Regions from separate parts of the Bradyrhizobium sp. BWA-3-5 genome, predicted to be linked through region 3. Evidence: predicted binding sites of a transcription regulator. Region 3 holds the regulator's gene; each other region holds the start of a gene.

Region 1 (7,309 bases), 3.7 Mb from region 3:
GCTCGGCGATGCCGCCCTGCTCCGCCAGCCATTTGAACACCGGCAGTACCGGCAGCCGCGCCAGGTCGATGCCGACGCCGAGATGCTTTGGCAACACGCGCGGGATATTGTCGGTGAAGCCGCCGCCGGTGATGTGGGCGAGGCCCTTGATCGCCCCGGTTTCGCGAATCGCGCGCAGGCACGACTTCACATAGAGCCTCGTCGGCGCCAGCAGCGCGCCGCCCAGGGTCATGACCGGCGAGAACGGCGCCGGCGCATCCCAGGCGATCCGCGAGTTCTCGACGATCTTGCGGACCAGCGAGAAACCGTTGGAGTGCACGCCTGACGAGGCCAATCCAATCACGGCGTCGCCCACGGCAATGTCGCCGCTTGGCAGCAGCGTGCCGCGCTCGGCTGCTCCCACCGCGAAGCCCGCCAGGTCGTAATCGCCGTCCTTGTAGAGGCCCGGCATTTCCGCGGTCTCGCCGCCGATCAGGGCGCAGCCGGATTCGCGGCAGCCCTCGGCAACGCCGGCCACGATCGCCGCGGCGGCCTCCGGATCGAGCTTGCCGCAAGCAAAATAATCGAGGAAAAACAACGGTTCCGCACCCTGCACGACGAGGTCATTGACCGACATCGCGACGAGGTCGATGCCGATGCCGCCATGCAGGCCGGTCTCGATCGCGATCTTGACCTTGGTGCCGACGCCATCGGTCGCCGCCACCAGCACCGGGTCCTTGAAGCCCGCCGCCTTGAGGTCGAACAGGCCGCCAAAACCGCCGATTTCGGCGTTGGCGCCGGCCCGCGCGGTGGCGCGCACCATTGGCTTGATGAGATCGACGAGGCGGTTGCCGGCGTCGATGTCGACCCCCGAATCGGCGTAAGTGAGCCCGTTTTTGCGGTCGTTCATGCCCAAATTCCAGTACGATGACGGCTGGTTACGAGGAATTCAGCGATCCTGCAATGGCTCGCAAGGGCCCAGCGCATATACTATGTAGATAAGAACCGGCAGAACCCGCCAGGGGCCGGATCTAAGGCCGGGAGCCGGGAAGCGACCGAGTTGAGCATTCCGAATATCATTACACTGGGGCGCATCATTCTGGTGCCCGTCATCGTCTGGGCGATCGTGTCCAGCCAGATGGAGATCGCCTTTGCGATCTTCGTCATTGCCGGCGTCAGCGACGCCATCGACGGTTTCCTCGCCAAGCGGTTCAACATGTCGAGCGAACTCGGCGCCCTGCTCGATCCGCTCGCCGACAAGGCGCTCCTGGTCTCCATCTTCGTCGCGCTCGGGATCTGGGGCGCGGTGCCGCGCTGGCTGGTCATCCTCGTGGTGTCGCGCGATATCATGATCGTCGCGGCGGTGATCGTGTCGTGGCTGCTCGACAAGCCGGTCGCGATGAAACCGCTGATGGTCTCCAAGCTCAACACGGTGGCGCAGGTGGCATTCGCGGCGCTGGTGCTGGCCTCGCTCGGTTTCGATTTCAGGCCCGCGCCTTATGACGTGATCCTGATGGGATTCGTCACGATCTTTACCCTGGCTTCCGTCTCGCTCTATCTCGTCGAATGGGTGCGGCACATGAGCACGATCGAAGCGAGCTAAGCGCGTTCGCTTATTTTGGTACGTTTTCTTCGCGCCACCGGGTAGCCATTTCGCTCGAAAACGCTATGAATGCCCAAAGATTCCGGCCCGGAGACCTGCGTGGCAGTTCGCGTTCAACCTCGTCAGCTTGCCTTTGCGCTGCCGCATGCGGAGAGCCTGACCCGCGACAATTTCCTGGAAGGTCCGGCCAATGAGGCCGCGCTCGCGCTGATCGAAAGCTGGCCGGACTGGCCGAACCGCATCATGCTGCTGGTCGGACCGGAGGGCTCCGGCAAGAGTCACCTCGCCGCGATCTGGGCCGAACAGGCCGGCGCGCGTTCGACGGCGGCGCATGCGCTAAGCCCGACGGCCGTGCCCGGCACACTCGCCACCGGAGCGCTCGTTGTCGAGGATTTGAGGCCGGCCGATTTCGACGAACGCGCGATGTTTCATCTCTTGAACCTGGCACGGGAGGATGCGGCCTATATCCTGATCACGGCGCGCGTTCCGCCGTCAGCCTATGAGATCGAGCTGCGCGATCTCCGTTCCCGCCTGCGCGCCGTGCCGGTGGTGTCACTGTCGCCGCCCGATGACCTCCTGCTCCGCGGCCTGATCGTCAAATTCTGCGCTGACCGCCAGATGAGTGTCGACGAGACGGTCGTGAGCTACCTCGTCAGCCGGATCGAGCGCTCCTACGCCGCCGCCCGTCAGGCGGTCGAGCTGTTGGATACCGAGGCGCTGCGGCTCGGCCGGCCCGTCAGCCGGGCCCTGGCCGTGGAACTGCTGCGCAACCTCTGAGCGGTACCGGGTGCTGCCTCCTGCCGCCTTGACGGCGGCTTTGGGCGGAACATCAATGTCATTGAAACGTCATCGGAATATCACATGCTCTGGGCCGCATACGCGTAACGTCGGCCTTATCTTGCCCGAGATGGATCAAAGCCTCATGGAATCGGCACAAATTATTGAAATAAAAGAAAAAGAGACGCCTGCCGAGACTGCCCCCGCGATCGCTTCCAGCCCGGAGCGTTTCATTAACCGTGAGCTATCCTGGCTGCATTTCAACCGCCGTGTGCTCGAGGAATCGGTCAATCCAGGCCACCCGGTGCTGGAGCGGGTGCGCTTCCTGTCGATTTCTGCCAATAACCTTGATGAGTTCTTCATGGTCCGCGTCGCCGGTATCAAGGCGCAGGTCCGCGAAGGCATCGCCGAACGCAGTCCTGACGGCCTGACGCCGGCCGAGCAGCTCGCCCTCATCAACAAGACGGTTTCGGAACTCGCCTCCGACCAGCAGGCGATCTGGCGCGATTTGCGCACCACGCTGTCGGACGCCGGTATCAAGCTGGTCGACGGCCACGACTTCACCAAGGCGGAGCGGAGCTGGCTCGAGGACCACTTCCTCCGCAACATCTTCCCGCTGCTGACGCCGCTGGCGATCGATCCCGCGCACCCCTTCCCGTTCATCCCGAGCCTCGGCTTCACCATCGCCCTGCAATTGTCGCGGACATCAGACGGCAAGGCGATGAATGCGTTGATCCGCATGCCCGGCAAGATCGACCGCTTCATCCGCATGCCCGCCGGCAAGGATGGCGCCGTGCACCTGATCCCGCTGGAGCAGGCCACCGGCCTGTTCATCGGCCGACTGTTCCCCGGTTACACCGTGAAGGGCCAGGGCGCCTTCCGCATCATCAGGGACTCCGAACTCGAAATCGAGGAAGAGGCCGAGGATCTGGTCCGCCTGTTCGAGACCGCGCTGAAGCGTCGCCGGCGCGGTTCGGTGATCCGCCTGGAGATGGAAGCCAAGATGCCGGAAGCGCTGTGCGCCTTTGTGCGGCAGGCGCTTGCGGCGGCGGATGACGAGGTGTTCCTGGTCGACGGCGTGCTGGCGATGAACGAGCTCTCGCAGCTCACGCGGCTCGACCGGCCCGACCTCGAATTCACGCCCTATGTGCCGCGCCACCCCGAGCGCGTGCGCGACCATGGCGGCGACATCTTCGCCGCTATCAGGCAGAAGGATCTGATCGTCCATCATCCTTACGAATCGTTCGATGTCGTCGTGCAGTTCCTGCAGCAGGCGGCGCGCGACCCCGATGTCGTCGCCATCAAGCAGACGCTCTACCGCACCTCGAACAACTCGCCGATCGTGCGCGCCCTTGCCGAAGCGGCAGAGGCCGGCAAATCGGTGACCGCACTGATCGAGCTGAAGGCACGGTTCGACGAGGAAGCCAATATCCGCTGGGCCCGCGACCTCGAACGCGCCGGCGTGCAGGTCGTGTACGGCTTCCTCGAACTGAAGACGCACGCCAAGCTGTCGATGGTGGTGCGGCGCGAGGGCGGCAATCTCACGACCTATGTGCACACCGGCACCGGCAATTATCATCCGGTCACCGCGCGCATTTATACCGACCTGTCCTATTTCACCTCGGACCCGATCATCGGCCGCGACGCCGCGCGTGTCTTCAACTACATCACCGGCTATGCCGAGCCGAGCGACATCGAACGCATGGCGGTATCGCCACTGACGCTGCGCAAGCGCATCCTCGAGCACATCAGGGGTGAGACCAATCACGTGCGGCACGGCAAGCCGGGCGCGATCTGGATGAAGATGAATTCGTTGGTCGACCCCGATATCATCGACGCGCTGTACGAGGCCTCGCAGGCCGGCGTATTGATCGAACTTGTCGTGCGCGGCATCTGCTGCCTGCGGCCCGGTGTGCCGGGCCTGTCGGACAATATCCGCGTCAAATCGGTGATCGGCCGCTTCCTGGAGCATGGCCGCATCTACTGCTTTGGGATGGGTCAGGGCCTGCCCGGCCCCAAAGCGGCTGTGTATATCTCCTCCGCCGACATGATGCCGCGGAACCTCGATCGCCGCGTCGAGGTGCTCTGCCCGCTGCAAAATCCCACGGTACATCAGCAGGTTCTCGAGCAGATCATGGTCGCGAACCTGAAGGATACCGAGCAGAGCTGGCAGTTGTTGCCGGATGGGTCCTCAACGCGTATGAAGGCCGCGAAAGGCGAAGAGCCGTTCAACCTGCACAATTATTTCATGACGAATCCGAGCCTGTCTGGACGTGGAAAGTCTCTCAAGGAATCCTCGCCGCGCCGCCTCACGCGCCGCAACGAGCGTCAGCAATCGTCTTAAGGGGCCGCGGCCGTGAAGCGGCCGCGCAAGCGCGCTTCCAGCGTTGCCGTCATCGACATCGGTTCGAACTCGGTTCGTCTCGTCGTCTATGAGACGATGGCGCGCAGCCTCGTCACCATCTTCAACGAGAAGGCGCTGTGCGGGCTCGGCCGCGAGGTGCAGAGCACCGGCCTTCTGGCGGAAGACGCCGTCACCAAGGCGCTGACGGCGCTGCGGCGGTTCCGGGCGCTATGCAGGATTCAGCAGGTCGGCCGCGTGTTCGCGATCGCCACCGCTGCCTGCCGCGACGCCAAGAACGGTCCCGACTTCATCGCCAAAGCCGAGCGCATCTGCGGCGCGCACATTCAGATCCTTTCGGGACCGCGCGAGGCAAAACTATCCGCGCTCGGCGTCGTCTCCGGCATCCACAATCCCGACGGCATCGTCGGCGATCTCGGCGGCGGTTCGCTCGAACTGATCGACGTGCAGAAGAGCCGCGTCCATAGCGGCGTCACACTGCCGCTCGGAAGCTTGGCGCTGCAGGACCTCTCGGCGAAATCCTTGAAGCGCGCCGAGCGCATCGTTCGCGAGGCACTGTCGGACGTCGCCCAGCTCAAGGCCGGCAATGGCCGCACCTTCTATGCGGTCGGCGGCACCTGGCGCGCGCTGGCGCGCATCCACATCGTGCAGAGCGACTATCCGTTGCGCGTCATGCACGGCTATTCGATCCCGGCCTCCGACGCGCTCGATTTCGCGCGGCGCCTGCGCCGGCTTGCCGCCGCCAACATGCTCGCCGACATCGAAGTGGTCGCGGATGCGCGCCGCCCGCTCCTGACCTATGCCGCCTTGGTGCTCGAATACATCATCCGCATCGGCCGCCCAAAGGAAATCGTGTTCTCGACTTTCGGCGTGCGCGAAGGCCTGCTCTACGAGATGCTCCCGCCGAATGAGCGCGCCAAGGATGGCTTCATCTGCGCGGCGCAAACCCTGAACGGGCTTTTGTCGCGCTCGGCGCGCCATGCCGAGGAACTGGTGGCCTGGACCGACCGGCTGGTGCGCGTCGTGAGGCTGCGTGAGACCGAGGAAGAACGCCGCTTGCGCCACGCCGCCTGCCTGCTCTCCGACATCGGCTGGCGCGTGCATCCCGACCATCGCGGCGAGGAAACGCTGAGCCTGATCACCAATGGCAATTTCGGCTCGATCAGCCATCAGGGCCGCGCCTTTGTCGCGCTGTCGGTGTTCTATCGCTACGCCGGGCTCAGCGAAGAGAACGAGCCACCGGAACACATCCGCGAGCTGCTGACGCCGGCGATGGACGAGCGTGCCCGCCTTCTCGGCGCCGCGTTCCGCGTCGCCCATTTGATCTCGGCCGCACGGACCGGCGTGTTGCCCGCGACGCATTTCCGCACCCGCGGCCGCAAGCTGATGCTCGTGTTCGAGCACCGCATGATCGACCTTGTCGCCGACCGCGTCGGCAGCCGCTTCAAGCAACTGGCGCGCCTCGTCGGCCGCGCCGGCTCGATCGTACGAAGCTGAGAACGGTACCGCCTGCTAGGGGCGTGAACCCATAAATTCAGAGGAGCGCATTCGCATGTGGCCCGATCGCAGGACCGAAAGCGAATCGTGCCGCTTGAGAAATCTAGATATTTCCCGATTTTCAACGTGCTCTCAATGCCTTGACTTGCCGGTGGTGGTGCTTTGGCGCTATGCCACAGTATTCGCCACCCGTGCATGCGACCGAAGGGCACAAGGTGCAGTTTCTGTTTGCTGACTACGTACTCGACCTTAATCGGCGAGAGCTCAGCCGCGGCTCGGCCGCAATTGCAATTGGCCCAAGGGTGTTCGACCTGCTGGTCTACCTGGTGCAAGCCCGCGACCGCGTCGTCACCAGGGATGAACTGCTGGACACCGTGTGGAGCGGGCGCATCGTCTCTGAATCAACACTCACCAGCCATATCAACGCGGTGCGCAAAGCGATCGGCGATAGCGGCCAGGAACAGCGCCTGATCCGAACGATTGCCCGCAAGGGCCTCCGGTTCGTGGGCGAGGTTGAGGCAAGAGGCCCCGATAGCGCCATCGTCCGAAACGCGGAGCAGGCTAACTCGAATGAGCGCCAGGAGCCGTCTCTTCCTGACAAGCCCTCGGTTGCCGTCCTGCCGTTTCAGAACCTGAGCGGTGATCCAGAGCAGGAGTATTTCGCCGATGGTGTTGTTGAGGACATCATCCTGGCCTTGTCGCGGATACGCTGGCTGTTCGTTATCGCTCGGAATTCGAGCTTCACATACAAGGGCAGGGCCGTAGATGTCCGACAGGTGGGGCGCGAATTGGGCGTGCGATATGTGCTTGAAGGCAGCGTGCGCAAGGTGGCGACAAGGGTGCGCATCACCGGGCAACTCATTGATGCGACCAATGGCGTGCATCTCTGGGCCGAGCGTTTCGAAGGTACCCTCGACGACATCTTTGAGCTGCAGGACACGGTCGCCGCAGGCGTCGTTAGTGCGATCGCGCCGCAGCTTGAACTTGCCGAAATCGAGCGTGCGAGCCGAAAGCCGACCGAAAGCCTCCACGCCTATGACTATTACTTGCGAGGATTGACCAAGTTTCACCTTGCGAGCAGGGCCGGCCTC
Region 2 (7,309 bases), 310 kb from region 3:
GGTCCACCCCGATGCGGCCGGCGACGCCCGCATCATCAAGCAGGTGGCGGACGCGTTTCCAATGGTGACAAGCGTCCGGGTGCGCGAGGCGCTGGAGACGGTCGGCACTGTTGTCACCAACCTCGTGCTCGCGATCCGCGGCGCCAGCGCCGTGACGCTGATCTCGGCGATGCTGGTGCTTGGCGGCGCGCTGGCGGCCGGCCATCGCCACCGGGTCTATGACGCGGTCATCCTGAAGACGCTGGGTGCCACCCGCGCGCGATTGCTCGGCGCCTACGCGCTGGAATACCTGCTGATCGGCCTCGCCACGGCGGTGTTCGGCGTGATCGCAGGCTCGATCGCCGCCTGGCTGATCGTCACCCGCCTGATGACGCTGAGTTTCATCTGGCAGGCCGGCAGCGCCGCCGGCGTGGTTGCCGCCGCCCTCCTCGTCACGGTCGGGCTCGGGCTCGCCGGCACGTTGCTGGCGCTGAACCAGAAGCCGGCCGGCGTGTTGCGGAATTTGTGACAATTTGTAGCGGCGAAAGGCAGGGTTAACACTGCTTTTACCGGCAAATCCGCGGCAGAAGCGACATTCAGCCGCGCGTGGAAGCTTGCGGCGAATGTGTTAGTTTCCCACATACCAGCCAAGATCAGTGGCCGGGTTCATGACGTAAAATTAACGTCGCTAGGACGTAAAATTGGCGTCGGCAGATCGGGACATCTGAGCTAAGAAATCTAACCGGCGCCGCAAACCCCTTGCGCTCCGCCGGGCAACCAACGGGAATTCGACCATGTCGGACCTAGACCGTAACTACGTATCTCCTTTCGGCCGGGCCGCCGGACGCGTTGACGCCGCGGCCGTCGATGCCGGTCTGCGCGCCTACATGCTGCGCATCTACAACTACATGAGCATCGGCCTCGCCATCACCGGCTTGGCGGCGCTCGGCGTCTATATGGCGGCGGTGACCACCGATCCGGCGGCCGGCGCCGTGCGGATCGGCAGCCAGTTCCTGACCCCGTTCGGCTACGCGATGTTCGTCAGCCCGCTGAAGTGGCTGTTCATCCTGGCACCGCTCGTGATGGTGTTCGCGATCTCGGCCGGCATCGACCGGCTGCGGCCGGCGACCGCCCAGATGCTGTTCTGGGTGTTCTCGGCGCTGATGGGCATTTCACTGTCGTCGATCTTCCTGGTGTACACCCACACCTCGATCGTGCGGGTGTTCTTCATCACGGCGGCGACCTTCGGTGCGCTCAGCCTCTATGGCTACACCACCAAGCGTGACATGAGCGGCATGGGATCGTTCCTGTTCATGGGCCTGATCGGCGTCATCATCGCCAGCCTGGTCAACCTGTTCCTGGCGAGCTCAATGCTGCAGTTCATCGTCTCGGTGGTTGGCGTGCTGGTGTTCGCGGGCCTCACCGCCTGGGATACCCAGCGGCTGAAGAACGAGTACATCTACGGCTATGCCCAGGCCGGCGGCGAGATTGCGGAACGGGCTGCGATCTCCGGTGCGCTGTCGCTGTACCTGAACTTCATCAACCTGTTCACGCTGCTGCTGCAGCTGCTCGGCCAGCGCGACTAGCCGCTACCGACCCAGGTTCTAAAAGAGTCAAAGCCCCGGCCTCGCGCCGGGGCTTTTCTTTGGGTCCATGCTCATCATGCCCGAGCTTCGGCCGGCCATGACGGAAAGGGTGTTGATCCCGATTGTTCTGCTGGTATCTTTTTCTGCATGTCCATGCCTGAAATCCGGCCCGCCACCGAGGCCGACCTGCCCGCCATCACCGACATCTATGAGCACGCGGTGCGCCATGGTACCGCGACGTTCGAGCTGACCCCACCCGATCTCGCCGAGATGGTCAGGCGATTCAGGGCGCTGTCCGACGGCGGATTTCCCTATTTCGTCGCCGTCGTCGAGGGCGAGGTGATCGGCTACGCCTATGCCGGCCCCTACCGGCCGCGGCCGGCCTACCGTTTCACGGTGGAGAATTCGGTCTATTTGAAGCCGGCCATTCACCGCCGCGGCGTCGGTTTCCAGCTGATGCAGCGGCTGATCGCCGCGTGCGAGGCGCGCGGCTTCCGGCAGATGATCGCCGTCATCGGCGATTCCGCCAATGCTGGCTCGATCGGCGTGCACACCAAATGCGGGTTCCAGATGGTCGGGACGCACGCCAATGTCGGCCTGAAGTTCGGCCGCTGGCTCGACACCGTGATGATGCAGCTCGCGCTCGGTGAAGGCGGCACGACGGTGCCGAAGGATTAGAGGGACCGGCAGGGTGGGCAGAGCCACCGGGTCGCGCGAATGCGCGCCGATGACAGGCTCCGCGTGCCCCACCATTCTTGCGACCGGAGACGGATGGTGGGCACGGCGCAAGGCGCCTTTGCCCACCCTACAGCAGCGTGGCTAAACCACCGCCAGCTTGCGGTCGATCGCCAGCAACACCCGCTCAAGCTCGTGGCCGCGGCGCAGGATCAGCCCGGTCGCCGAGATCACACTGTACATGCCCTGTTTGCGCGCAAGGCGCGGGTCTTTCTCGATGCGGTAGATCGGAACCTCGGAGGCGCGGCGGAAGACCGAAAACACCGCACGGTCCTTCATGAAGTCGATGGCGTAGTCACGCCATTCGCCGTCGGCAACCATGCGCCCATACAGATTGAGGATGCGGTTGAGTTCGAGACGGTTGAAGGTGACGCGATTCGGCGGGGGAACTGCAGTGGCGGGGCGCGCCACTGCGCGGCTCTCGCTCGGATCGGTGTCCTCCGATATCAAATTCATCGAGCGCCTCCTGTCATTCAATTTGCATGATCGCGCTAACCGAAGGATGCCGCAAGGGGGTGTAAATGCGAAAGAAATCGCGTCCGACACCCGACATTGCCGAATCCGTGGATTCACGGGATCGTTAGCGGAATCTTATTGCTGCCCCACTTCCGCCAACCGCCTGCCCCGCTGAGTTGAGAAAACATAATCCTGCGTTGGCCCGGTCCTTTCGGTTCCGGATTCCTCAGCCCCCAGCCCCCCGGGGCCGTCGGGATCGGGCCTGTTCGCAGAGGGAGTTAATCCCGATACTGGGCCAACGAAAGTTGGTCCTTTTTCGTTTGCGAGCCCGGTTGCACGCGGCTGCGCTCGGCGCGCCAAAGCCCGCCTGCCGCAACCAGCTTCCGTTCAGAAAATTCGAAGCCGAGCTAGCGCAGCTCGGTCATGGCCGCGCCGAGCATCGCACCCGGCTTGTCGCGATTGCCATCCTGGACATAGACGACCGCGGCGTCGACGCCATCGCGCGAAATGCTCTCAAGGGGAATGGTCCAGCTTCCCGAACCGCCGTTCCAGTCGCCGACCTTCACGAGACTGCGCACCACGTTGTAGTAGGTGATCTCGCGGCCGCGGTTCTCGCCGCGCCCGATTGAAATCGGCACCGCGCGCGACACCGAGCAGAGCCACACTTCGCCATGGCCCGCTGTCATTGACACCTTGCTCGGATCCACCTTGCTCGCATCAACCGAGACGTTGAGCAATTTGCCCGACAAGGTCATCGTCACCGGCAGCGACATCACGCCGTCGGTCTTGCTGGTGTTCTTGATGGCGCCGTCGATGGCGGAGCGATCGCTGCCGATCACCTGCGCCGAACCGTTGACGATCATCTGCGGCGTGTAGAGGTTACGGTCACCGCGCGCGCGCGAATAGGCTTTTTGCCGCGCGCTGAACTGCGAGTCCGCCAGCGTGTCCTTCCAGCCAAGATAATCCCAATAATCGACCGGCATGCTCAACGCGATGACAGATGGATCCTTGGCGAGCTCACCGACGATTCGGTCGGCCGGCGGGCAGGATGAACAGCCTTGCGAGGTGAACAGCTCGACCACTGCGCGGGGATCGGCATGGGCGGGGCGGATGACCGCGATGATCGCGCAGACCCCAAGTGCACCGGCTCCGAGCGCACCGGACCATCGCGATATGCAGTTATAGGCCATCATCGCTGTCATCGTGCGAACCGGTAGTAGCGGCTATCAGTATTTGTACGGGGCATGGTTTTGAACATCCTGTTAAGCGTGCCCCAAACACGCGAAAGCGGCCTTGTCATAGGCCGCCTTCTTCCTGGTCGCTACTCACTTCGAAGTGAGGCACTGATCACAAATCCGCGTTTCAAAGCGTTTTCAAGCGAAGCATGCCCTCGGACTTGATCCGAGGGTAGTTACCGGTTCGCGTGAAAGAAAACACGTCAAAAAGAGAACTCTACGCCGCGAGTTTGCGCAGCACGTAATGCAGGATGCCGCCATTGCGGTAGTAGTCGAGCTCGTCGAGGGTATCGATGCGGCACAAGAGCGGCACGCGCTGCAGCGAACCGTCATTCGAGACGATCTCGGCGGTCAGGGTCTGGCGCGGCTTCAGGTCGCCCTGCAGGCCGCGGATCGTCACCTTCTCGTCGCCCTTCAGCCCCAGCGAGGTCCACGATGTGCCTTCCTCGAAGGTGAGCGGCAACACACCCATGCCAACCAGGTTGGAGCGGTGGATGCGCTCGAAGCTCTGGCAGATCACGGCGCGAACGCCGAGCAGGCGGGTGCCCTTCGCGGCCCAGTCGCGCGACGAACCATTGCCGTATTCGGCGCCGGCGAACACGACCAGCGGCACATTCTCCTGCTGGTACTTCATCGCGGCGTCGTAGATCGACATCTCCTCGCCGTCCGGCCAGTGCTTGGTTAGTCCGCCTTCCGGAATATTGCCGTCGGCCCCCTTCAGCATGAAGTTCTTGATGCGGATGTTGGCGAAGGTGCCGCGCATCATGATCTCATGGTTGCCGCGCCGCGTGCCGTACTGGTTGAAGTCGGCGGGACGCACCTGGTGCTCACTGAGGAACTTTCCGGCCGGCGACGTCAGCTTGATCGAGCCGGCCGGCGAGATGTGATCGGTGGTGATCTTGTCGCCGAACATCGCGAGAATCCGCGCATCGACCACGTCGACGACGGGATCGGGCTGCTTCTTCATGCCTTCGAAATAGGGCGGATTCTGCACATAGGTCGACGACATGTTCCAGCGATACGTCTCGCTGTCGGTGGTCTTGATCTTGCGCCAGTTGGTGTCGCCCTTGAACACGTCGGCGTAGCGCTTCTTGAAGATCGTCGCAGTCACGAACTTCTTCATGAAGGCGTTGATCTCCTTCGTGGTCGGCCAGATGTCCTTCAGATAGACCGGCTTGCCGTCCTTGCCGGTGCCGATCGGCTCGACGGAGAGATCCTTGGTCACGGTGCCGGCCAGCGCATAGGCCACGACCAGCGGCGGCGAGGCCAGATAGTTCGCCTGCACGTCCGGCGAAACGCGGCCTTCGAAGTTGCGGTTACCCGACAGCACGGCCGCAGCCACGATGGCGTTGTCGTTGATCGACTTCGAAATCTCTTCCGGCAGCGGGCCCGAGTTGCCGATGCAGGTGGTGCAGCCGAAGCCGACCAGGTTGAAGCCGACCTTGTCGAGGTCCTTCTGAAGGCCGGAATTGGCCAGATATTCCGCAACCACCTGGCTGCCCGGCGCCAGCGAGGTCTTCACCCACGGCTTGGCAGTCAGGCCCTTGGCGGCGGCGTTGCGCGCGAGCAGGCCGGCGCCGATCAAAACGCTGGGGTTCGAGGTGTTGGTGCAGGAGGTGATCGCGGCGATCACGACATCACCATGGCCGAGATCGAAATCGCGGCCCTCAACCGCATAACGCTTCTCGGCCCCCTCGGCCTTCTTGTATTCGCCGGCGAGCGCGGTCGCGAAGCCCGACGCCACCGAAGGCAGCGCGATGCGGCCTTCGGGACGCTTCGGACCGGCCATCGACGGCACGACGTCCTTCAGGTCAAGCGTCAGCGTTTCCGTGAACACGGGGTCGGCTGATTTCGCCGTACGGAACAGGCCCTGCGCCTTGGCGTAGGCCGCGACCAGCGCGACGCGGTCGTTCTTGCGGCCCGAGGTCTTGAGGTAATCGATGGTCGCGGCATCGACCGGGAAGAAGCCGCAGGTCGCACCATATTCCGGCGCCATGTTGCCGATGGTCGCCTTATCCGCGACCGAAAGATAATCGAGGCCGGGGCCGAAGAACTCGACGAACTTGCCGACCACGCCTTGCTTGCGCAACATCTGCGTGACCGTCAGCACGAGGTCGGTCGCGGTGACGCCTTCCTTGAGCTGGCCCTTGAGCTTGAAGCCGACCACCTCCGGCAGCAGCATCGACAGCGGCTGGCCGAGCATGCAGGCTTCCGCCTCGATGCCGCCGACGCCCCAGCCGAGCACGGCGAGGCCGTTGACCATGGTCGTGTGCGAATCGGTGCCGACGAGCGAATCCGGATAGGCGACCTCGAAGGTGCCGGTCTTCTTGCCGACCGTCATCTTCTCCTTCTTGGTCCATACCGTCTGCGCGAGATATTCGAGATTGACCTGGTGGCAGATGCCGGTGCCGGGCGGCACCACCGAGAAGTTCGAGAACGCCTTTTGGCCCCACTTCAGGAATTCGTAGCGTTCCTGGTTCTGCTTGTATTCCTCGACGACGTTCTTGCCGAACGCCTTGTTGTCCCCGAAGAAGTTGACGATGACGGAGTGGTCGATCACGAGGTCGACCGGCACCAGCGGGTTGATCTTCTCGGCATCGCCGCCGAGCGCCTGCATCGCGTTGCGCATCGCGGCGAGATCGACCACCGCCGGCACGCCGGTGAAATCCTGCATCAGGACGCGCGCCGGACGGAAAGCGATTTCATGCTCGAGCTTGCGCTTGCGAAGCCACTTCGAGACCGCGATGATGTCCTCTTTCTTGACGGTGCGGCCGTCCTCGTTGCGCAGCAGGTTTTCCAGGAGCACCTTCATCGAATAAGGCAGCTTGGAAATTCCCTTCAGACCGTTCTTCTCCGCGGTGGGCAGGCTGTAATACACGTAGGACTTGCTGCCGACCTTGAGGGTCTTGCGGCATTTGAAGCTGTCGAGCGAGGTCATTGTCAGGGATCCCAAATTCTAGTTATACCCAGCAAGGGTATTTGAACACCGTTGGCGCGAGGCTGCCTGATGGCTTGCAGCCGCCGATTGTGTGCTGCATCAAGTTCCGGGCTTATAGAATCTTTCTAGAAGCACCGCCACACCGAGAAGCGTGCTGCAGCAATGCGGTACCCACAAATTCTGACGCGGTACCCATCAAATTCAGAGGGCTGTGACGACGTAAAATGCGGCTCTCGGGACGCCAGATCGACTGCATCAGGGGAGGCCGCCGGGTGTTCTCCGGCCTCGGTTTCGAGGCCTCGTCCGGCGAGGTGCTGGCCGTGGTCGGCCCCAACGGCGCCGGCAAGACCTCGCTGCTGCGCCTCCTGGCCGGCCTGCTG
Region 3 (7,309 bases):
CGCTCGGGCGCCTTCGGCAGGAATTGCAGCAGCATGCCGCCGGCACGCCAGCGATGCTTGCCGCCGTCGCCGCCGCGCCATTCCTCGCCGACCGCAAGCCGCACGCGGGTCGGGATCTGCTCGGAGCGCAGGAAATATTCATGCGCAGCATCTTCCAGGCTGCCGCCGTCGAGCGCGACCAGGCCCTGATAGCGGCTCATGTCGCCGCCCTGATCGATGGTCATCGCCAGATGGCCCTTGCCGAGCAACTGGCCGGACGTCAGACCGTCCTTCAGGCGCCGCACGTCGTAGCGCGCATAGGCGCGCAGGCGATCGGGCGACTGGAAATCGACGATCAGGAACGACACCGGGCCATCGGTCTGCGTCTGCAGGATGAAGCGGCCCTCGAACTTCAGCGCCGAGCCGAGCAACGTCGCCAGCACGATCGCTTCGCCGAGCAGCTTGCCGACCGGCGTCGGGTAATCATGCTTCGTCAGGATGTCGTCGAGCGCGGGGCCGAGCCGGGTCAGCCGCCCGCGCAGGTCGAGCGCGCCGACCTCGAACGGCAGCACCGCATCATCGACGGGAATGGCCGACGGCGCGCGAACGGGCGCATCGCCAGCGATTTTCATGTCGGGGGATTGTGAAACCATGGCGCTCTATCTGGGGTCTGAGAGGGCAAAGCGTAAGGGGTGAAGAGCGGAACGTTGAGGGCCGTTCAGCTCTCTCATGTCCCGGACGCGGTGCAGCGTGTAACGCTGCTCCGCAGAGCCGGGACCTATTGTGCATGCAGCGAAATGGGCCCCGGCTCTGCAGCGCACTGCTTGCGCGCTGCGCTGCGTCCGGGGAACGCAAGTCGCGAAGATCCGCCTACGCTACTTCGTTGAAACACCAGGCCAGAATGCCCTTTTGCGCATGCAGGCGGTTCTCGGCCTCTTCGAACACGACCGATTGCGGGCCGTCGATCACCTCATCGGTGACCTCCTCGCCGCGATGTGCAGGCAGGCAGTGCATGAAGATCGCCTCCGGCTTGGCCAGCGACATCAGTTTTTCGTTGACCTGGTAGGGCTTCAGCACGTTGTGACGGTGCTCGCCCTCCTTGTCGCCCATCGACACCCACGTGTCGGTGACGACGCAATCGGCGCCGCGCACGGCGGCTTCCGGATCGGTGCCGAGCACGATCGGCGCGCCGGTCGCCTTGATCCAGTCACGCATCGCCTTTTTCGGCGCGAGCTCCGGCGGAGTAGCGACATTGAGCTTGAACTTGAAGCGCTCGGCCGCGTGCGCCCAGGACGCCAGCACGTTGTTGTCGTCGCCGGTCCAGGCCACCGTCTTGCCCTCGATCGGCCCACGATGCTCCTCAAAGGTCATCAGGTCGGCCATCACCTGGCAGGGATGCGAGCGCCGCGTCAGCCCGTTGATCACGGGCACGGTGGCGTGCGCGGCGAGCTCCAGCAGTGCATCGTGGTTGAGGATGCGGATCATGATCGCATCGACATAGCGCGACAGCACGCGCGCGGTGTCGGCGATGGTCTCGCCGCGGCCGAGCTGCATCTCGGCGCCGGTCAGCATGATGGACTCGCCGCCAAGCTGGCGCATGCCGACGTCGAACGAGACCCGCGTGCGGGTCGAGGGGCGCTCGAAGATCATCGCCAGCGTCTTGCCTTCGAGCGGCTTCTTGTTTCTCTCGTGCGCCTTCAGCTTAGCCTTCATGTCGGCGCTCAAGGCCAGCATGTTGCGCAGTTCGTCTAACGGCAGCTCGTTGATATCGAGGAAGTGACGGACGGACTTGCTCATCATCCCGCCGCCTTCTTGAGCTGTGTAGCCGACAACGCGGCGCAGGCGCTTTCGAGCATCTGAACGGACTGGTCGATCTCGGCCTCGCTCACGATCAGGGGCGCGAGGAAACGCACGACATTGTCGCCGGCGCCCACCGTCAGCAGTTTCTGATCGCGCAGCGCGTTGACTAGATCGCCCGACGGCACCACGGCCTTGACGCCGACCAAGAGCCCCTCACCGCGCACTTCCGAGAGCACGGCAGGATAGCGGTCGACCACGGAGGCGAGCTTCTGTTTGAGCAGCAGCGACATCTTCTGCACATGGTCGAAGAAGCCGGGTTTCAGCATCACGTCGAGTACGGCATTGGCGGCAGCGATCGCCAGCGGATTGCCGCCGAACGTCGAGCCGTGCGAGCCCGGCGTCATGCCGGAGCCGGCTTCCGCCGTCGCCAGCACTGCGCCGATCGGGAAACCGCCGCCGAGCGCCTTGGCGAGCGACATCACATCCGGCGTCACGCCGACGCGCTTGTAGGCGAAGAGATCGCCGGTGCGGCCCATGCCGGTCTGCACCTCGTCGAAGGCGAGCAGCAGGCCCTTCTCGTCGCACAGCTGGCGCAGCGCCTTGAAGAAGGCCTGCGGCGCCGAGCGCACGCCGCCCTCGCCCTGCACCGGCTCGATCAGGATGCCGGCAGTCTGCGGGCCGATCGCCTTCTTGACGGCTTCGAGATCGCCATGCGGCACCTGGTCAAAACCGTCCATCGGCGGGCCAAAGCCTTCGAGATATTTGGCGGAGCCGGTGGCAGCGAGCGTCGCCAGGGTGCGGCCGTGGAACGCGCCTTCGAAGGTGATGAGGCGGTAGCGCTCCGGGTGTCCCTTGGAAGCATGATAGCGGCGCACCACCTTGATCACGCCTTCCATCGCTTCCGCGCCGGAATTGCAGAAGAACACCAGGTCGGCAAAGCTCTGCTCGCAGAGCCGCGCGGCGAGCTTCTCGCCGTCGGGCGACTTGAACAGGTTCGACATGTGCCAGAGCTTTGTCGACTGCTCCTGCAGCGCCTTGACCAGATGCGGATGACAGTGGCCCAGCGCGTTCACCGCAACCCCCGAGGTGAAGTCGAGATAGCGCTCGCCGGTGGTCGACGTCAGCCAGCAGCCCTCCCCGCTTTCGAAGCCGAGATCGACCCTGGCGAAGACGGGGAGCAGATGCGACGTGGCGCTATTGGTCATGACGATCACTTGAAGTTGGAGACCTGCCTTCAAGACCTGCCGCGGAGCACACGCGTGCCTTGGCGCGAAGGCGGCAACAGCCGGTCTTGCGAAACGAAACGTGCCGCCTCTTAAGGGCGGCACGTGAGAGGTATTCTATGTGCGCGCGGGGCGCTGTCAACACGCCATGGAACGGCCGTTCCTGCAGTGCAGGATGGCAAAATCCGTAGGATTGCGGTGTGGTGGAAAACACGCAGTGCAATGCCTAGATGTCAGAACATGTGGACGTTGAGGCCCGGACTCTTGCGCCCGAGTCACGCCATATTGTAGCTTTTGGACTGTCGGGTACGACATCTCGTGCGGCAGTTTTGATCCCTTAAGAGTCTTTTGTGAAAGCGTAAACGTTCGGGCGCCCTTCCGCGCCCGGCGAGGGCTAAGGGATTCTGACCGCAGGGATTTTTGAGACGAATGACCCGCGGGCGCTGCCCCGAATTTGGCCGGCGCGACGCGAAGGGAAACATACGATGACGGTATTGACCTGGTCCGACGATCGCGTCGAGCAGCTGAAGAAGCTCTGGGAAGCCGGTTTATCGGCCAGCCAGATAGCCGCGGAACTCGGCAATGTGACGCGGAACGCCGTGATCGGCAAAGTGCACCGCCTAGGCCTGTCCGGCCGTGCCAAGAGCCCCTCCTCGGCCGCGCCGCGGCAGCGCAAGGCGCGCCCCGCCGCCCAGCAGATGATGCGGGTATCGCGGCCGGTGTCGCGCGGCAACACCGCGCTCGCGCACGCCTTCGAGGTGGAGCTGGAGCCCGATCCGGTCGCCTTCGACAATGTGGTGCCGATGAGCCAGCGGCTGTCGCTGCTCGAGCTGAACGAGGCGACCTGCCACTGGCCGGTCGGCGATCCCGCGAGCCCCGAGTTCTTCTTCTGCGGCGGCAAGGCGCTCACCGGCCTGCCCTACTGCGCGCACCACTCGCGCGTGGCCTATCAGCCGGCCGCCGATCGGCGGAGGCAGCAGCCGAAGCAGACGCGGTAAGGGCGAGCTGCCTCAATGAGGTCGTCCCCGCGAAGGCGGGGACCATAACCCCCATTGTCTGTGGTTATGCCGAGCTGGAGCTCCAGCGCATTTCAAAAATCGAGATTTGTGGTTATGGGTCCCGGCTCCTGATGCGCAATTGCGCATATGGGCCGGGACGACAGTGATGCGAGCCGAGATACCGCGGAACGCTACTGTGGCTGCTCCGCCTTCGCGAACCGGTCATCCAGCGCATAGCCCGCGCCGCGCACGGTGCGGATCGGGTCCTGCTCGCGGCCGGGGTTGAGCAGCTTGCGCAGGCGGCCGATGTGAACGTCGACGGTACGCTCGTCGATATAGATGTCGCGGCCCCAGACGCTGTCGAGCAGTTGCTCGCGGCTGAAGACGCGGCCGGGATGCTCCAGGAAAAATTCCAGCAGGCGATATTCGGTCGGGCCAAGATCGATCTGGCGGCCGGAGCGCGCGACGCGGCGCTTCTCGCGGTCGAGCTCGATGTCGCCATAGGTGAGCACCGTAGCAAGGCGCTCGGGGCTGGCGCGCCGCAGCAGGCCCTTCACCCGCGCCAGCAGTTCCGGCACCGAGAACGGCTTGACGATGTAGTCGTCGGCGCCGGTCGCGAGCCCACGCACGCGCTCGCTTTCCTCGCCGCGCGCGGTCAGCATGATGATCGGCAGCTGCTTGGTCTCGGGCCGAGCCCGGAGGCGGCGGCACAGCTCGATGCCTGACAGGCCCGGCAGCATCCAGTCGAGCACGACCAGATCCGGCACCCGCTCCTTCAACCGCGTATCGGCATCATCGCCGCGGGCGACGGTCTCGACCTCATAGCCTTCGGCGTCGAGGTTATAGCGCAACAGCGTGGTCAGCGCTTCCTCGTCCTCGACCACCATGATGCGTGCGCTCATCCTGTCATCCTCAGCTATTGGGAATGGTCGCAGCAAACGTCGTCATGTCGCCCTTCGGGCGCTTGTCGAGCATCTGCTGTCCCTCGATCATGTAGAATACGGTTTCCGCGATATTGGTAGCGTGGTCGCCGATCCGCTCGATGTTCTTGGCGCAGAACATCAGGTGAATACAGAACGAGATGTTGCGCGGGTCTTCCATCATATAGGTGAGCAGCTCGCGGAACAGCGAGGTGCAGATGGCATCGACTTCCTCGTCGCCCTTCCACACCGCCATCGCGGCCGGCAGATCGTGCGCTGCATAGGCGTCCAGCACCGACTTGACCTGCGACTGCACGAGGTCGGTCATATGTTCGAGGCCGCGCATCAGCTTGAGCGGCTGGAAATCGTTCTCCAGCGCCGAGACGCGCTTGCCCATGTTTTTGGCGAGGTCGCCGATCCGCTCAAGGTCGGTGGCGACGCGCATGGCGCCGACGATTTCGCGCAAGTCGATCGCCATCGGCTGGCGGCGGGCGATGGTCAACACCGCGCGCTCCTCGATCAGATGCTGCAGGCGGTCGATCTCGACGTCGGAGGCGACGACGCGCTTGCCGAGCGCAACATCACGGCGCACCAGCGCGTCGACGGATTCGGTGATCATGCGCTCAGCCAGGCCGCCCATCTCGGCGACGAGACGGGTCAGTTCCTGAAGGTCGCTGTCAAATGCCTTGGCGGTGTGTTCGGAAGCCATCTCTCAAATCTCCTCAACCAAACCGGCCGGTGATGTAGTCCTGTGTGCGTCGATCGCCGGGCGAGGTGAAAATCTTGTTGGTGTCGTCGAATTCGATCAGCTCGCCAAGATACATGAAGGCTGTCTTGTCCGAGACCCGCGCCGCCTGCTGCATGTTATGCGTGACGATCGCGATGGTGTAGTCCTCCGACAGTTCCTGGATCAGCTCCTCGATCTTGGCGGTCGAGATCGGGTCGAGCGCGGAACACGGTTCGTCGAACAGAATCACCTCGGGTCGCACCGCTACCGTGCGCGCGATGCACAGCCGCTGCTGCTGGCCGCCGGACAGCGACAGCCCGCTGGCATTGAGCTTGTCCTTGACCTCGTTCCACAGCGCGCCGCCGCGCAGCGCCTTTTCGACGCGGTCGTCCATCTCGGACTTCGAGATCTTCTCATAGAGGCGGATACCGAAGGCGATGTTCTCGTAGATCGTCATCGGGAACGGCGTCGGCTTCTGAAACACCATGCCGACGCGGGCGCGGAGCAGGTTGAGGTCGAGCTTGGGATCGAGGATGTTGGTCTGGTCGAGCAGCAGCTGGCCGGTGGCGCGCTGGCCGGGATAGAGATCGTACATCCGGTTGAAGATGCGCAGCAGCGTGGACTTGCCGCAGCCGGACGGGCCGATGAAGGCAGTGACGCGGTTGGTGCCGAGCGTCAGGTTGATGTTCTTCAGCGCGTGGTGTTCGCCGTAGTAGAAGTTGAGGCTACGGACCGTCACCTTCGGCGCGGCTTCCGGCAGCGGCAGCTGCGGGGCTGGGCCGGTCGCGGTACTTACGGATACGGAGAGTTCGGTCATTTGGATGTCCTCTCGGCGCCAAGGATGCGCGCGCCAATATTCAGGGCCAATACGGTGAGCGTGATCAGGAGCGCCCCGGCCCAGGCCAGCTGCTTCCAGTAGGCATAGGGGCTCTGCACGAAATTGTTGATGGTCACCGGCAGGTTCGCCATCGTCTTGGTGAGGTCGAGGCTGAAGAACTGGTTCGACAGCGCGGTGAACAGCAGCGGCGCGGTTTCACCGGCGACGCGGGCGGTGGCGAGCAGCACGCCGGTGATCAGGCCGGCGCGCGCAGCGCGGTAGGCGATGCGCCGGATCACCAGCGAGCGCGGCATGCCGAGCGCGGAAGCGGCCTCGCGCAACGGATTCGGCACCAGCCCCAGCATGTCCTCGGTGGTGCGCACCACCACGGGGATCACGATCACGGCGAGCGCGAGACAACCGGCGATCGCCGAGAAGCCGCGCATCGGCACCACGACCGCGCCATAGATGAACAGGCCGATGATGATCGAGGGCGCACTAAGCAGGATGTCGTTGATGAAGCGGATCACCGAGGTCAGTTTGTCGTGCTTGCCATATTCGGCGAGATAGGTGCCCGCGAACAGGCCGAGCGGCGCACCGATGCCGACGCCGATCGCGGTCATGATGATCGAGCCGATGATGGCGTTGCGCAGTCCCCCCTCGGTCGATCCGGGCGGCGGCGTATCCTGGGCGAAGACGGCGAGATTGAGCCCGGTGAGGCCGTTGTAGAACAGCGTGAACAGGATCAGCGCCAGCCAGGTGACGCCGAATGCCGCGGCCCCAAGGCACAGGAACTTGATGACGATGTTCTTGCGGCGGCGGGAAGCGTAGATTGCGTTCATGTC
Region 4 (7,309 bases), 3.2 Mb from region 3:
CGTTGCTTGGTCCAGTCGCAGATCGCATCAGCCATAAGCGGGTAATGATGATCTCGGTGACGGCGATGGCGCTGTCCTCACTGCTGATCTCCATCTTGCCGACCTATAACGATATCGGCGTCACGGCAGCTGTGGCGCTGCTTCTTATTCGAATCATTCAGGGACTTTCCCTTGGCGCCGAGTCGGGTGTCGCGAATGCCATCGGGATCGAACTGGCACCACCGGGCAAGGAGGGGCGTTACCTTGGCCTGATCGGCGGTACGTTCATTCAGCTGGGTGCGATCGGGGCCAGCATGGTCGCCTTTCTGGTGAGTGCCTCGGTGGCGCCTGAGGTGATGCGCGAGTGGGCGTGGCGTATACCCATCGCGTTTGGTGGCGTGCTCGGTTTGTTTATCATTTATCTGCGGAAGGCGATGCCGGAAACTTTGCTCAATCGCGCGATGCACCGCCAAGATGAGTTGTCGCGCATTCAGAAAACTACCAGCGGCGTATGGAAAACGCTATGGAGCGTCCGGCTCTCGTTGCTCGCCGTCATTCTGGTCATCGGATCGGTGCAGATCGCTAACTACGCATGGATTGCGGGTCTGCCCAACGTGGCCAATACGGTATTCAAGGAGAACAGCACCTGGGTGTTCGGAATCCTGACGCTGATGGGGCTGAGCTGGATGGTTGCCGCCCCCTACGTCGGCGCCTTCGCGGACAAGGTGCGACCCTCGCGCGCGTTCACGCTGCTGCGCCTGCTGCTCATCCCGTGCTTCTTCCTTACATTGGTCTATTCGGAGAAGAGCATCTCCACTTTCTTCATCGTCATGGTGTTCGGCGGAGCTATCGTTGGCTTCAACATGGGCCTCTACAACTTCATCGCCACCACGCTGATGCCGCGTGCGGTGCGAACCACGGGGGTAGCCCTCGGCTATGCATTGGGCGTCTCGTTGTTTGGCGGGACTTCACCGTATCTCATGGTGTGGCTGCAACGCGAGCACATGACCTGGATATTCCCCATCTACGGATCATTGATAGCGCTGCTGAGCGTAGTGGTCTATCAAATCGCCAAGAAGCGCGGCCGCGTCTACATCGGCAACTGAACCCCGTTTGACTGCCTACTCCGTGCGCCGCGGGGCGGGCGGAGGAATTTAGGAGCCAAACCTTGTCGAGAAGCGACTATCTCTCCGCGCACGAGAGTATGCTGGCGCGGATTGCGCAGCCTCGCATTGTGGACGGAGAATGGACGTCCACTCCTGATGGTGATTGGACAGGAGGGCGTTCGTCGGTGAGCTTTGAGTCACGTATCTCGCTGATCCGGGGCGGCTCCCAATCGCCAACGCGGATACCGCGCTGTGCCGGATGCTGCCGCGCCAACACTGGACAGCCTTCAAGGGCTTCGGCTTCTATCCGCGTGCCGCGCTCGGAAGCGTCCTCCTCGGAAATGAAACCTCACGTAAAGTTGCGCTCACGGCGGCAAGGTCGCTGCAGGAAATGTTTGATCCGCGCATGGGACCGATCCCATTGGGCACTGATGCCGAAGAGGCCAGTGCTGTTGGGGCCGCCGAGAGCAGCATCGACTCGCTCTAGGCGACAATCCTGCTTTACCGGGACTTGGCCCAGCTGGGCGACTCTCAGATCGAGGCGGTCGCCAACGCTTAGATGCGGCGGGTGCTCGAAATCCAGGTGCGTCCGGATGATTCGGTCACCCCATCATCCACGCTCGACCCCATACCGGTAAGGCGCGCAGAACGCCCACACAAAGGTTACATGGATGGCAGCATATGGGGACGTGCGTAGGTATGGGCGATACTGTCCGCCCCCGTGGCTCGCCCGACGGAGCCTTTGTGGCGCGTATACCCGGTGCGGGTGCTGGACTGGTATCGAGCATGTTTCCGCGGATCTGGTTTCCTATTGGGGCTTCGACGATCCGGCAATCCCGAACACCAGCCGGGATACCGCGGCCACAGCCATCGCCGGGTATTGTGGCTGCCGCACTTGGCCCACGAGGCGCCAACTACCGATTTTTTCGCGGAGCGTACCGTGACGCAGCTGATCGCGGCGAGCGTCGGCTCCGGCGGCTAGTGTACGACTGGTGTGCCGGCTGGCCGGATCTACTGAAGATGCGCCGGCAGTCGCAAAGTCCGAGCTGTTTCGGGAGCGACAGCCGAAGACCGGCGGGTTGCGCTCAGGTGGGGATGTCACCGACGTCACCGAGGTCCCCAAAGAGATGCTTCTACGATTGGGTCGAACTGAGATGCTTCGCTTCCACTGTAGGCCTGGTCTACAGCGTTATACCTCAGCTGATGGCAGTACATGAGCACCGTCCTCGCCGGCAGGAGCGATGCGCACACGAGTTCTTCATTGCATTCAGGAGCCCGCTCACACGCCACGATGACAGTCCCACGGTCCATCTGCTTGCCGTCGACGCTCAGAATTCCGATCGCCAGTGACCTCTCGTCTATTTTGCCCATACGTCATGCGACTTTATTCAGTCGAAAAAGTTCAACGTTTTACTGCCGAATCAATGGGTCTCGGCGACGATTTCCCAGAACTGGAGTCCATCGAATGAAAACACCCTCATCGCCGCACTTCACGCCCGTTGATCTGAAGCCATATTTCAATGCCAGGCGCCGGGAGCTGGACGAGCGGCGCGGCAAGCGCGCGGGCGACACCAGCTGGATTGACTCGTTGCGGGGGCCGCAGACGCATCGCGGCATCCCGTTTCTATTCGGCGACGAAGCCGAGCCGGATGTGCTGGCCTTGCGGCCTGGGGAGGCTCCTACCGAGATCTCACTGTCACCCACATTGGCCAGCTACGTTCTCTTTGTGCATGCAGTAACAGACCATCAACCTGTGAGGCCTGAAGGGTTTGGCGAAATCGGGCCGGCCGCGCACTCTGTGGACGGCAACCCACTCGGCGACCGCGTGTCGACGTACGCACTCCGATACGCCGACGGAAGCGCGGCCAACGTGCCTGTGCTGCGGCGGTTTGCGATTCAGCAGAGGCACACTGAATGGAGCGCGAGTGCATTCGGGGCCGTGCCCCTGCGGGGTCCTATCGTGCATGCGAGCAGCGGAGAAAACTTCGCGCTCGGGCGAGCGCCGGGCGCCAGCTTCGTAAACAGCGAGGTTCGCACTGAATCGGGGCGCATTAGAATTCGTGAAGGTGAGAACCTGTGGGTTTACGCGTTGCCGAATCCGCATCCAGAGAAGGAGCTCGCGGGCCTGAGCCTGCGCCCGGAGCAAGAGGCTTCGCTCGTCTATGCGGTGAGCACGACACAGCTGTCGGAGCATCCGCTGCGCCTTCAGGGCCGTCGCAAGCTGAGGATGCGGCTGCCGCCCGGGGTGCATCTGAACAAACTTGGCGAACTGGATGTCGACCATCGCGGCGAACAGATCGGCATGGACTTGGGCAACGTCATTTCCGCCCGAGCGGTACTTAAGTACTCCAGAGCGGATTGGCTAACTGACAAGCCCGACGTGCAGCCTGTGCGTTCCGAGAATGAGGTCATCGTCGAATATTCCGCCCACCCAGACGCAAGGCTCTACCTGCGCTCCAGCGACGGACACCTGCACGTTCGGGACCTTCGATCGCTGGAAGGCATTGAAAATGCAGCAGGCACCTCGCTGGACGCTGTGCCGATCGAGCCGGCGACACGGCCCGTGAAGATCCGCATCGTTGAGAAAGGCAGTGGTGGGCGTGTTGCCGCGCGCCTGCATCTCCACGGTGCGCACGGGGAGTATTTACCGCCCAAGGGACATCACCGCAAGGTCAACACCGGCAGGTTCGAGGACTTCGCCGGCGAACTCGCGAACGGCCTGAACCAGTACGCCTATGTCGATGGTAGCTGCGACGCGGACCTGCCGATTGGGATCGTATTTGTCGAGATCAGCAGGGGGTTCGAGGTGCGGCCTCTGCGCAGCATCGTCGAAGTCACTGCGGGCACGGATAGCCTCACATTCGAGCTGGACAGAGTGCTGCGCTGGCGCGAACAGGGCTGGGTTAGCTCCGATACGCACGTCCATTTCCTGAGCCCGCAGACAGCCCTACTAGAGGGCAAGGCGGAGGGCGTCAACGTCGTCAACCTGCTCGCGTTGCAGTGGGGCGAGATGTTCAGCAACGTCGCCGACTTCGACGGACGCACGACGATCGGCGCGAAGGACTTCGGCGGCGACGGAGAGTTCGTCGTCCGCGTTGGCACAGAGAATCGGATGCACGTGCTGGGGCACATCTCGCTTCTCGGCTACGAAGGCGAGATTATCAATCCGCTGTCTTGCGCTGGATCCGACGAAGCAGCGATAGGAGATCCGTTGGAGGCGATCATGGCCGACTGGGCGGAGCGTTGCCGACAGCAAGGGGGGCTGGTCGTGATGCCGCACGTGCCCAATCCCCACGCCGAGCGGGCGGCTGATATCGTGCTCGGCCTGATCGACGCAATGGAGATGATGTCGTTTAACCCACGAACCGCGCAGATCAGCGCATTTGGTCTGGCCGACTGGTACCGGTACCTCAATATCGGCTACCACCTGCCGCTGGTGGCAGGTTCCGACAAGATGGACGCGTCCGCGCTCCTTGGCGGCTCGCGGACCTATGCGCAGCTGGGCGCGCGCGATTTTACGTACCGCAACTGGATGGATGCCGTGCGCAACGGCGATACGTTCATCACAGTCGGGCCGCTCGTGGATATGACGGTGGAAGGACGCCGTCCAGGGAGCAAGATCGCGCTTCCTCCTTCAGGCGGAACCGTCGCCGTCAACTGGCGGATAGAATCGGTCAGCGTGCGGCCGACGCGGGTCGAGTTGATTTGCAATGGCACCGTAGTCGACGAAGTACGATGCAGTGATCTGTCATGCAACGGCCATTTCCCCCTACGCGTCACCGCGTCCTGCTGGGTCGCGATCCGTGTTCGAGGCAGTGTCGCCGGGCGCGAGGCCGACATCGCGGCTCACACCAGTGCCGTGTATGTCGGAGTCGGCGAAAAACCCATCTTTGCGATCGCAGACGCGGTGTCGGTCCTCGCGCAGATCGAGGGATCGATCGCCTACGTTGATACGCTGGCCCCCAGGGCCGATGAAGCGCGGCACGCGCGACTGCGAGCTACTCTGGAGCTAGCACATCATCGCCTGCATCACCGGCTTCACGAACTTGGCGCCAGCCATGAGCATGCGCCCGTTCATTCGGTTCACGTTGAACGCGAGCATTGATGAACGAAAACTTATGATAAAAAGGTATCTGCTGTCCGTTTCCCGTTGCCTCGGTGTTGGCAGCGGCGCGTGGGCGCACCCGGACCATGGCATGTCCGGCTACGTCCACTGGCATCGAAGGTGAAGTCGCCTCCATTCGGTGACATCGCTTAACCTGAAAACCTACCAGCTTAGCCAGGCGATATCGATCGCGATCTAGGTAGGCAGCGCGACCGTCTTTGCACCCGAAGCTCTCGATCGCAGTTCTGGACGAGCTTAGGTTACCCTTCAGAAGGCGCTCACAGCATAGAATTCCCGTGTTCGTTCTGTTCTGTCGGCCGGTGCGCATGGCGCGGCGCGTCGATAGCATGCGCTTGGCAGTGCGCTTCGCGTAGCCCCATAGGACTGTTGCGTCTTGCGCGTTGGCATCGCTTGGCCCTGGCCGTCCGTCAACCCTGCTTCCTCCAGTTCAATGATGCTTCCATGCCGCCCGGCATCCATGAGAATATCGAACAACCGATAGTTCGCTTCGATCTGCGAGACTAGGCAATGCCGTCATCGAGCGACTAGCCGCGACACTAGACTTCACACATTCTTGAACTCTACTTGCACGACACAAATTTGAAATGAACTGCTGCTACTAATAGTTGCATTATGACATCCGAGGCAAGCGCAATCTAGGGTTACAGGAAAAGTGGAAGCAGCTTCGAAGACCGCCAGGCCGCAACATAGCTGTGGAATGGCCGTTGCGAAGTTCCTGGGTCGATGAGCCGCACGACATGAGAGGCGACATGCTCGTACATTCTTGCGTCCCACTTGAACGATGCCGTCGAGAAGGCTGAAGCTGGCAGGATCTGACGATGGCGGTATTGACAGATTAATTTTAAGGGCCCGTAGCACGAAAAGCTCCCACAAAGCTCTAAGTATTACTTACGCGCCATAGCAGACAGCTCGAGCCGACCGACGCGTAGTGATCCTAGAGTCTTCCCGGACCTCGAACTGAGATGCATTCCACGAAGGGAGAAATCAAGCCATGTCGCCTGCCGTTGCGCCTAGTCTCATTCAGGATGAGAATTTTCATGCGGTAACTGCGCGCCTGCTTTTGGAGCAGTATCCCCTTGATGGGGGACCGCGTAACAATCCCGAAGCGAGCCGCAATCCCTTCGATTACGTGGAGTACGGTCTCGGCATTGCGCCTGAGCAGGGCGAACTGATCTATCTGCTCTGTCGATGGCTGCGCACAAAGCGAGTAGCGGAATTTGCGACGTCTACCGGGATGTCAACGCTCTATCTCGCCGCCGCCATACGTGACAATGGCGGTGGGATCGTGATTGGATCGGAACTCGTCTCCGCGAAGGCAGCAACAGCGCGTCGCAATCTGCGCCATGTAGGTCTCTCAGACTACGCCGAGATTAGGGAAGGGGACGCTCGGCGAACTCTGCGCGATCTCGGTGGTCCGGTAGATTTTGTTCTGATAGACGGCTGGCTTGCGAATGACGGTCCCTCTTTGGCCCGACAAGTTATAGAGATTGTCGCGCCGCAAGTGCGGATTGGCGGCTATGTGATGAACGACAACGCCGAGCCGGATTTTCTCCAATTCGTACGGGATCCAGCAAACGGGTTTTTGCGCTTAACGCTCCCAATCAAAATTGGCGCGGAGCTCTGCGTGAAGGTAGCCTAGGCCTACCACCCCGTTTGCTCGGCATCAGTCCTCGACGTGATCTGTCCGGAGGTCTTCGGGATCCACTTCTGAGGCGGCATAACGCAATTAAGATAATCCAATCATGGGAGTGCATCAACACCCACGCATAAACTTCTGCTCTTTTAGCAGCGGAGTTCTCTTCGAATTGAGTGCGGGTACCGCCCTTCTGCTGGCATCTGGATAGGGTGCGCTTGGTGAGGACCGGTGCCGTATATGTCGAGGTTGGCGACAACCCCAGGACGCGGTCTCGGTCCTCGCGCAGATTGAGGGATCGAGTGCTTATGTGGATATGATCGCACCCAAGACAGACGAAGCGCGGCACTCGAGGCTGCGGGCTTTCCTAAAGTTTGCACATCATCGCCTGCATCACAGGCTTCACGAACTCGGCGCCAGCCACAGGCATGCGCCGGTCCATTCGGTTCACGTTGCACGCGAGCA

Evidence for each region. Region 3 encodes PhoB, which activates phosphate uptake and scavenging genes when phosphate is short. Its sites were predicted from a motif close to TGTCATNNANCTGTCAT; they were not measured.
Region 1: RX331_RS21280 (RNA degradosome polyphosphate kinase) is a predicted target of PhoB. The motif match lies at 2,416-2,432, and genes of this name have one in related genera.
Region 2: RX331_RS01860 (DUF2794 domain-containing protein) is a predicted target of PhoB. The motif match lies at 2,768-2,784, and genes of this name have one in related genera.
Region 4: RX331_RS25680 (CehA/McbA family metallohydrolase) is a predicted target of PhoB. The motif match lies at 2,458-2,474, and genes of this name have one in related genera.

What each region holds. Positions count from the first base shown of each region.
Region 1 covers NZ_CP136626.1:4,384,210-4,391,518, forward strand. The annotation lists gene purM (phosphoribosylformylglycinamidine cyclo-ligase) at 1-889, opposite strand, end outside; gene RX331_RS21270 (CDP-alcohol phosphatidyltransferase family protein) at 1,040-1,582, shown strand; gene RX331_RS21275 (DnaA ATPase domain-containing protein) at 1,682-2,359, shown strand; gene RX331_RS21280 (RNA degradosome polyphosphate kinase) at 2,505-4,703, shown strand; gene ppx (exopolyphosphatase) at 4,716-6,218, shown strand; gene RX331_RS21290 (winged helix-turn-helix domain-containing tetratricopeptide repeat protein) at 6,434-7,309, shown strand, end outside.
Region 2 covers NZ_CP136626.1:380,323-387,631, reverse strand. The annotation lists gene RX331_RS01875 (ABC transporter permease) at 1-508, shown strand, start outside; gene RX331_RS01870 (Bax inhibitor-1/YccA family protein) at 774-1,565, shown strand; gene RX331_RS01865 (N-acetyltransferase family protein) at 1,713-2,243, shown strand; gene RX331_RS01860 (DUF2794 domain-containing protein) at 2,385-2,756, opposite strand; gene RX331_RS01855 (DUF1223 domain-containing protein) at 3,164-3,958, opposite strand; gene acnA (aconitate hydratase AcnA) at 4,209-6,929, opposite strand; gene ccmA (heme ABC exporter ATP-binding protein CcmA) at 7,154-7,309, shown strand, end outside.
Region 3 covers NZ_CP136626.1:690,596-697,904, reverse strand. The annotation lists gene RX331_RS03255 (Hsp33 family molecular chaperone) at 1-632, opposite strand, end outside; gene argF (ornithine carbamoyltransferase) at 850-1,776, opposite strand; gene RX331_RS03245 (aspartate aminotransferase family protein) at 1,776-2,984, opposite strand; gene RX331_RS03240 (GcrA family cell cycle regulator) at 3,488-4,000, shown strand; gene phoB (phosphate regulon transcriptional regulator PhoB) at 4,192-4,902, opposite strand; gene phoU (phosphate signaling complex protein PhoU) at 4,913-5,629, opposite strand; gene pstB (phosphate ABC transporter ATP-binding protein PstB) at 5,643-6,464, opposite strand; gene pstA (phosphate ABC transporter permease PstA) at 6,461-7,306, opposite strand; gene pstC (phosphate ABC transporter permease subunit PstC) at 7,308-7,309, opposite strand, start outside.
Region 4 covers NZ_CP136626.1:5,342,203-5,349,511, reverse strand. The annotation lists gene RX331_RS25690 (MFS transporter) at 1-1,085, shown strand, start outside; gene RX331_RS25685 (hypothetical protein) at 1,345-1,572, shown strand; gene RX331_RS25680 (CehA/McbA family metallohydrolase) at 2,551-5,190, shown strand; gene RX331_RS25675 (O-methyltransferase) at 6,203-6,850, shown strand.